One region of the Shewanella sp. SG41-3 genome, then DNA from elsewhere that is predicted to be linked to it. Evidence: predicted binding sites of a transcription regulator. Region 1 holds the regulator's gene; each other region holds the start of a gene.

Region 1 (2,215 bases):
GCTAAACTAAGACGATATGTGAATCGCTCTCTAATGAGTTCAATGCGTTAAATTATCATCATTTAGGCCGACATTTAGTATTAAGGTGGATCAAGTTAATATGGATAACCAAGCTATGCCTCGTGAACAGTTAGGGATTTGCGCAGAAGGTAATTTACACAGTGTGTACCTGATGTTTAATGCCAATGATGGTGTTGAAGATCAGTTACGTCCATCTATTGCTAATGTGGCGCAATACATCTATGAGCTCACAGATCAATATGCAGACAGTGCTTTTAATGGCTTTGTCGGTATTGGTGCTAATTTTTGGGATACCTTTTATCCTGATGCGCGCCCAGCATTATTAAAACCTTTTCCTGCTATGAATGAAGGTATTCGTGATGCACCTGCAATGGAATATGATCTGTTTATTCATATTCGTTGTGACCGTTACGATATTTTACATCTTGTCGCAAATGAGATTAATCAAATGTTTGAAGATTTGGTTGAGCTAGTTGATGAAGAGCGTGGTTTCCGTTTTATGGACAGCCGTGATTTAACCGGTTTTGTTGATGGTACCGAAAACCCTAAGGGGCGCCATCGTCAAGAGGTTGCATTGGTTGGTAATGAAGATAAAGCGTTTGCCTCTGGTAGTTATGTTCATGTACAAAAATACATGCATAACTTAAGTAAATGGCATCGTTTACCACTGAAAAAACAAGAAGATATTTTTGGTCGAACTAAAGTTGATGATATTGAATATGAGTCAGAAGATAAGCCACTAACCAGCCATACCAAGCGAGTTAATTTAAAAGATGCGCAAGGTAATTCATTAGAAATCCTGCGTCAAAGCATGCCTTATGGTTCGATTCGAGAGCAAGGGCTGATTTTTATTTCTGTGTGCCGCACTCCAGAACATTTTGAACAAATGCTTCGCAGTATGGTGCACGGTGATGGCCATGGAAATCATGATCATTTAATGTTGTTTACCAAAGCGTTGACCGGATCATCATTCTTTGTGCCATCATTAGATTTTTTAACTCAATTCGATGATGCGTAACCACCCGCGTTAAGCAAAAAAAAAGCAATGCCATGGCATTGCTTTTTTTATAGTGATATTTTATTCACTATAATTGAATAAAGATCTAACGGTCTCTAAGGTATCATCAATAGTTTTTATACTTGCAGGGCAAATGAAAATCGTATCATCGCCAGCAATGGTACCTAATATCCCTTCAGGTTTACCTATTGAATCCAGCAAACGAGCAATTAATTGTGCTGCACCTGGACTGGTTCTTACCACTATCATGGCTTGGTTATGATCAACATCTAGCACTAAATTCTTAACTGGGCTACCCGCAGTTGGAACGCCTAGCTCTGCAGGGAGGCAATAGACCATTTCTTGCTTGGCGTTACGAGTACGAACAGCACCAAATTTGCTGAGCATACGCGATACTTTAGATTGATTAATATTACCGAATCCTTCGGTTTGAAGCGCATTAACAATCTCGCTCTGGCTTCCAAAACGTTCTTCTTTGAGAATCGATTTAAAAGTTCGTACGAGCTCATCCTGATTTCTTGTCGCTGGCATAATGATATTTCATCTTATATTTGTTATTCAAAAATCTAGCACATTTTGAATAGATTGACTTATTAAGTCAAGAAAAAATCAAATTTATTGAATAAAAATTCATTTTGTCGTGGAACTTTAAGCTGACACTTGTGTTAGTTCTGTGACTCATTTAAGCAATAAATGATTAAGATAATGGCGATGATTGTCTTGTCAGTACCAATAGAGTATCACCCTTTTCTGACAATAGATTAAGTTTTCCTTTTGAGAAATCAACTTGTTGTACTAATGAAATAGCTTGCATCAACTCGGCTTCTTGGCTCATAAAGCTGTCAACGCAGGCTTTCATGGTAGTGCCTGCTGGTGCCAGCTGTAAAAAGTTACCTTGCTGGGCATAACTGCCAAAAAACTGATTACAACTGTTGTTACCTGTTAACTCGCCATCTGCGGCAAAAACTAACGTTGCAGGACTATTATTAATGGTTGGAGTGTCGAGGACGGTGTCGACATGCCAAGTACCAATTAATTGTTCATTTGAGACAGTGGCCGATGGACTTTGGCAAGCACTAAGGCCTATAACTATAACTGCGGCGCCGAGAATATGCTTTATCATGCTGAGAGGGTTCCAAATACGAAAAAATTGGCGCTATTCTACTACTTGAGCAT
Region 2 (2,215 bases), on a different contig from region 1:
TCATATTGATACTGTTTACTTAGGTGAAACCGTGTGCAGTCGTCGCCGCGAACTCAAGTTTAACGACTATCTTGATCTGGCGAATATGCTTAAGTCTCATGGTAAACATGTGGTGTTATCGACCATGGCACTAATAGAAGCACAATCAGAGCTCAATGAATTAAAAAAAGCGATTGAGAATGGTGACTTTAGTATTGAAGCTAATGATATGGCGGCAGTACATTATGCACAGCAAGCCAAAGTTCCTTTTGTGTGCGGACCAATGATTAATAATTACAATCGGGCCAGTCTGGATTTACTGCATAAAAAAGGCATGTTCCGCTTTGTTATGCCATGTGAGTTATCTCAACAGTGGTTAAGTCGTATCATCAATCAAGGTGATAAACCCAAGTTTGAAATTGAAGTGCTCGGCCACGGCTATATGCCGCTAGCTCTTTCAGCGCGCTGCTTTACCGCTAAGCATTACCAATTACCGAAAGATAAATGCCAAACGATTTGCCAACGCCACAGCAAAGGTTTATTGGCTCAAACTCAAGAGTCGCAGCCCTTATTACGCTTAAATGGCATTCAAACTCAATCAGCGGCGCAAATAAATCTGATTAACCAAATTCCCCAGATGATCACCATGGGAGTGGACTATTGGCGGATTTCACCCAACAAATTAACCGATATTGACTTGGGTTCTGAGCTTGCCAGCGCACTACAACAGGTAACAAACGACCCATTTAATACTGAAGAACTATTCAATCAACAATTTAATCACAAGCAGCATACTGCAATCATTCATCATCATTGCAATGGTTACTGGTTCGGATTGCCGGGCATGGACTATCGCCAAGAGAACCAAGAAACTGTGTTTCCGTCATAAAAACTCAGCCGATTGCCATTGATGCAACCACTCATAACAATGATAATATTCATGTTCATTAATGGCATACAAGCGACTTAAAAACTCACACACTCAAAGCTGAAACACTCCAGAAACAAATCATTAACCAAATGATTATATTAGTTATTTATCATGTACAACATCATTCCCGTAAAGTAAATATCTACTCATATTTAACTAATATCTATTCGATTAAGTTATCATTTTACATACAGCAAAGAAGGGGGTAACCTTGCCTACCCAAAAAACACAACTGAATGGACATTCAATCTCTGTCCATAAGAAACAGTTGGATAGCCAAGCTGGCCAACTTACAGCAAATACGTAAGGTGTATTTAACGTGACACACAAAAAACATAACATTAAAACAATTCTTACCTTTATCATTCCGTCACTGATTGGTTTGTTACTGTTTATGACGCCTATCACTGTCAATGGTTCGATTACTATCCCAATTGCAATCATTTCAAAAGCATTGCAAAACCAAATGGGCAGTTCGATTCAGCTTATTGTGACCTGTATCGTTGTATTTATGGCAATAGCCTCATTGCTCACCCAGCTTATGAATCCTAAATTTGTGCGTAAAAATATTTTTTTACGCACCTTATTAAAAGTAAATTTATTTTGGTTAGCCGTGCGGATATTAGGTGCGGTCTTTATTGTCATGGTTTATTTGCAGATGGGACCTGATGCGATTACTTCATCGGCAACGGGTGGTTTAGTCTTAAATGATTTAGTGCCAGTACTATTTTCAGTGTTTATTTTTGCAGGCATGTTATTGCCGCTATTGCTCAATTTTGGTTTATTGGAGTTTTTTGGCACATTATTAACCAAAGTGATGCGTCCAATATTCAATTTACCCGGACGCAGTGCGATTGACTGTATGGCATCTTGGTTAGGTGACGGCAGTGTGGGCATTTTAATGACCACCAAACAATACGAAACCCGTTTCTACACGGCACGAGAAGCAGCCGTTATTGGTACCACTTTTTCAGCTGTATCGATAACTTTCAGTCTAGTGGTTATATCGCAAGTAAAACTTGAGCACTTGTTTGTACCATTCTATCTCACTGTGTGTTTGGCAGGATTTGTCGCCGCTATCATAGTGCCGAAATTACCGCCGTTATCATGGAAAAAAGATCTGTATATCGACGACACCCCACGCCATGAAGATGATGAAACAATTCCTGCTAGTCACGGTGTCTTTTCGTGGGGATTTGAACAAGCAATGCAACGAGCATCCTCTGCTGGTGGCATTAAACATGTCCTAACAGAAGGGATGAAAAACGTTGTTGATATGATTTTTGGAGTAATTCCAGTCGTTAT
Region 3 (2,215 bases), on a different contig from region 1:
TTGTTGTAAATCGGGCAATAAAGGCGAGTTGAATTTATAAGCACGCGCTCTTGCCCATTGACGGTTGCCGGTAATGGTATTGATCTCACCATTATGAGCGAGATAACGAAACGGTTGTGCTAATGGCCATTTTGGCGATGTATTCGTTGAGAAGCGCTGGTGAAATAAGCAAATCGCACTTTTTAAACGAATATCTGCTAAGTCTGTATAAAATGATGGCAGGTCTGCTGGCATCATTAATCCTTTATAGACTATGACTTGCCCAGAAAGACTAGCAACATAAAAATCTTTATCGTCTGTTATTTGTTGCTCAAGACGGCGACGAGCCATATATAAGCGACGTTCAAGATCTTTCTCACGCCATCCCACTGGCGCGTTAATCAATACTTGATAGATTTGTGGCAAGCTTTTCCGGCCAATCTCCCCCAGAACATCTGGATTGATCGGAACTTTACGCCAGCCAGCGACACTTAACGTTTCTCTTTGTAGTTCTTTTTCTAAAATGAACTTCGCTTCATCAGCGCGTTGCTCATCTTGGCTAAGAAATAGCATACCCACCGCAAATTTGCGGCTTAAATGCCAATCATTTTCAGCCGCAATCGCTTCAAAAAAATCTGTAGGCATTTGCATTAATAAACCACAGCCATCACCTGTGCGTCCGTCAGCTGCAATACCACCACGATGCTTCATTCGATCGAGACCATGAATCGCGGTACGCACAATACGGTGACTCGCGTCTCCGTCCATTTGTGCAATCAAACCAAATCCGCAATTGTCACGCTCAAAACTGGGATGATACAAGCTCATACAAAAAACCCCCTAAACCTCTACTAGATACGACTCGGGGTAAATTTGAAGAATATCCATAGATATGCACCCGAACCATCCAAATTAAACCGAGAATGCATAAAGGTCAAACCAAAAAAATGCAACAAACTGAAATATAATTACTAGAAAAAGGTAATAAGCTGTCAAGTTTACGTTAACGTAAACTGTGTTTTTGGCGCTATAACGTTCTGAATAAAAAGAATTTTAGAAAAAAATTAAATTACTGATTACCTTTTTGTAACAATGGCGGTTAATTGTTTTTGAAACAAAAATAATGAATTTTATTTCAAACACAGTCTTTGGGTAAAAAATTATTATAAATGAGTAAATATTCACTTTTTGTCGATGTAAATAAACTAAATTGTTTTAAACGTTATTTAGTTTGTACATAAGTTTATAACTCGCTTGAGTTAATAGACTGTTTTATTGATTTAGCACCAAGACAGGTGTTTATCGACTGACTACACTGGCGAACTTTGGCGTAATAATGAGACTGTATTTTGGGTTTAGATGACTACGTAAATACGTTTGGCGTGTATTGCAAACGTCTATATGGACAAAGGGTAAAAAAATTAACCATTGATGCCCAATTTACTTGTCCTAATCGTGATGGCACCTTAGGGGTGGGAGGGTGTACTTTTTGCAACGTTGCTTCATTCAGTGGTGAACGAGGTAGAGAACAACCGATAGCGATACAATTAACTGAAGGCAAAGTACGTGCGCAATCGGCAAAAAAATGTACTTCTTCAGTGAATATAAATACTACCCCCACAGCTAAATATATTGCTTATTTTCAAGCTTACACTAGTACTTATGATGAGTATGAAGTGCTAAAGCAAAAATATGATCAAGCGCTGGAGGATAGCGATATTGTAGGGTTACATATTGGTACTCGTCCTGATTGTGTTCCTGATCAAGTAATTGATTTACTGGTTGAGTATCAACAACGAGGGATAGAAGTATGGCTAGAATTAGGCTTACAAACCGCCAATGATCATACTTTAAAGCGGATTAATCGTGGCCATCTGTTATGCGAATATCGTCGGACGGTAAAAAATGCCCGCGCTAGAGGCATTAAAGTGTGTACTCATTTGATATTAGGGCTCCCAGGCGAAACGTCGATTGACTATTTTAATAGCTTACAAACTGTATTAGGCATTGGTGTAGATGGACTTAAATTACATCCTTTACATGTTGTTGAAGGCAGTACGATGGCGAAGCAATGGCGTTATAATGCTATGCCATTATTGACCCTTGAAGAGTATGCCGCTGAAGCTGCAAAACTTATTCGACATACTCCAAAAAATATTATCTTTCATCGGGTAACTGCTTATGCCAAAAAACCAATCTTACTCGCCCCAGATTGGTGTGCTTTTCGCTGGGATGG
Region 4 (2,215 bases), on a different contig from region 1:
GGCATTTTTTTAGCTGTTTATCCTATCGTCGTCACTATAAATCTAAAGCAAGGATCTTCGAGCGACGCTGATAGTTATAAAGCTGCTTTTTCTTGTTCGGCAGTTCTTCAACATCGACAATACTAAAACCATGCTCTAAAAACCAATGAATGCTACGAGTGGTTAACGCAAATAAACGGGAATAACCGCGCACGCGTGCCTGACCAATAATATTATTGAGTAACAAGCTACCACGGTCTGCATCACGATAATCAGGGTGCACCACAAGACAGGCAAACTCACCGGCATTATCTTCTTCAAATGGATACAGTGCCGCGCAGCCGATGACTAAATTGTCACGCTCAACAAGCATAAATTGCTCTATTTCCATTTCAAGTTGCTCACGAGAGCGACGTACCAAGATACCTTGCTCTTCTAAAGGTCGAATCAGGTTTAAAATGCCACCGATATCGCTAATGGTTGCGCGGCGTAAACGCTCAGCACTTTGAGTAACAATTTGCGTACCTATGCCTTCGCGCGAGAATAACTCTTGTAACAAGGCGCCATCTTCTAAATAACTCACTAAATGACAACGTGGTACGCCTCGGCGGCACGCTTCAACACTGGCTTTTAAGAAAGCGATAGTCCCCACTGAAGTATGATCATCCTCAGACATTGTCTTGAGCATTTCTTCGATATCATCTGGCATAAGTTCGGCAATCACTTCGCCATTTGCGCCTAAAATACCGTGGCTATCACTAAAACCAATAATCTTATCCGCCTTTAACTTAATCGCGACTTGGGTCGCCACCTCTTCAGCGGTCAGGTTAAAGCTTTCTCCAGTAACAGAAGCCGCAATCGGCCCCATTAATACAATACCGTTGTTATCTAATTGGCGGCGTAACCCTTGTGCATCAATACGACGTACTTTGCCACTTAAACAAAAGTCGACACCGTCATCAACACCCAGCGGTTGCGCAATAACAAAATTACCACTGACTAAGTTAATTTGTGCATTCTGCATTGGCGTATTACCTAAGCTCATCGACAGCCTAGCGGTAATATCAAATTGAGTAGCCCCTGCAACCTGCTTGATAATCTTTAAGGTTTCATCATCAGTAATACGAATACCATTATGGTATGCAGGCTCAATTCCAGCAGCCTTTAAGCCGGCATCTATCTGTGGTCTTGCACCATAGACTAATACCACTTCAATCCCAAGCGAGTGCAACAAAGCCACATCATTCAAAATACCGCGGAATTGTGGATGCGCTAATGCTTCGCCACCCAACATGACGACAAAAGTTTTACCTCTATGCGCATTAACATAAGGAGCAGAATGACGAAATCCATCAACTAATTCAGTGGTTCTCACGGGCAAATTCACCTCGGTATAAATTTGATGTGCATTAATGATTATGACAAAAAATGTCACACAATGATTTGTAGTGCCAAAAGGGAATGGTATTGCATTTTAATTCACTTTTAAAGCATTTTATTTCACTTAAAGTAAAACAGAGTGTCTCAAATTTATATGAAAAAATCATTACAGCCAAAAAGTTAGCTTATTTTTACTGTGAATAATACTTTACGCATATATTTATAACATTACATTAAACTTTAATAACAATCCTCAAACATCATCACATAATAATAATGACCACAGAGCTTGATTCAATGCCATAAGATTAATCATGCACCACACATAGTAAACAACTACGCAGTACTGACAACTCAGCAGCTTAGTCACCATTTGAGTTCACCTGCTTATGCAACAGTTTAGTATAGACTATTTTCAAACGGCCATAAAAAAAGCCCCAATTAAGGGGCTTTTTTAAGAATCAAAAATCAATTACTTGATTTTAGCTTCTTTGTACATAACGTGCTGACGAATGACTGGATCAAATTTCTTGATTTCCATTTTTTCAGGCATGTTACGCTTGTTCTTTTCAGTAGTGTAGAAGTGACCAGTTTTAGCAGTAGATACTAATTTGATCTTCTCACGATTACCTTTAGATTTAGCCATTTTCTATTATACCTTCTCGCCACGGGCACGAAGTTCTTTAACAATCACTTCGATACCTTTCTTGTCGATAATACGGATACCTTTAGTAGATACACGTAATTGCACGAAACGCTTTTCTTCTTCTAACCAAAAACGGTGGTTTTGTAGGTTAGGTAAAAAACGACGACGAGTCGAATTTTTTGCGTGCGAACGGTTGTTACCAACCATTGG

The links. The regulator ArgR, encoded in region 1, controls arginine synthesis, uptake and breakdown. The targets are predictions, from matches to a motif close to ANTGAATANNTATTCANT.
Region 2: H5164_RS04010 (YjiH family protein) is a predicted target of ArgR. The motif match lies at 1,044-1,061, and genes of this name have one in related genera.
Region 3: gltB (glutamate synthase large subunit) is a predicted target of ArgR. The motif match lies at 861-878, and genes of this name have one in related genera.
Region 4: argA (amino-acid N-acetyltransferase) is a predicted target of ArgR. The motif match lies at 1,446-1,463, and genes of this name have one in related genera.

The regions. Positions count from the first base shown of each region.
Region 1 is NZ_JACJFJ010000003.1:43,840-46,054, reverse strand. It holds gene H5164_RS06180 (Dyp-type peroxidase) at 101-1,039, shown strand; gene argR (transcriptional regulator ArgR) at 1,100-1,570, opposite strand; gene H5164_RS06170 (META domain-containing protein) at 1,737-2,162, opposite strand.
Region 2 is NZ_JACJFJ010000002.1:165,422-167,636, forward strand. It holds gene H5164_RS04005 (U32 family peptidase) at 1-868, shown strand, start outside; gene H5164_RS04010 (YjiH family protein) at 1,305-2,215, shown strand, end outside.
Region 3 is NZ_JACJFJ010000001.1:232,348-234,562, forward strand. It holds gene gltB (glutamate synthase large subunit) at 1-807, opposite strand, end outside; gene H5164_RS01050 (TIGR01212 family radical SAM protein) at 1,329-2,215, shown strand, end outside.
Region 4 is NZ_JACJFJ010000007.1:37,519-39,733, forward strand. It holds gene argA (amino-acid N-acetyltransferase) at 35-1,354, opposite strand; gene rpmG (50S ribosomal protein L33) at 1,832-2,005, opposite strand; gene rpmB (50S ribosomal protein L28) at 2,012-2,215, opposite strand, start outside.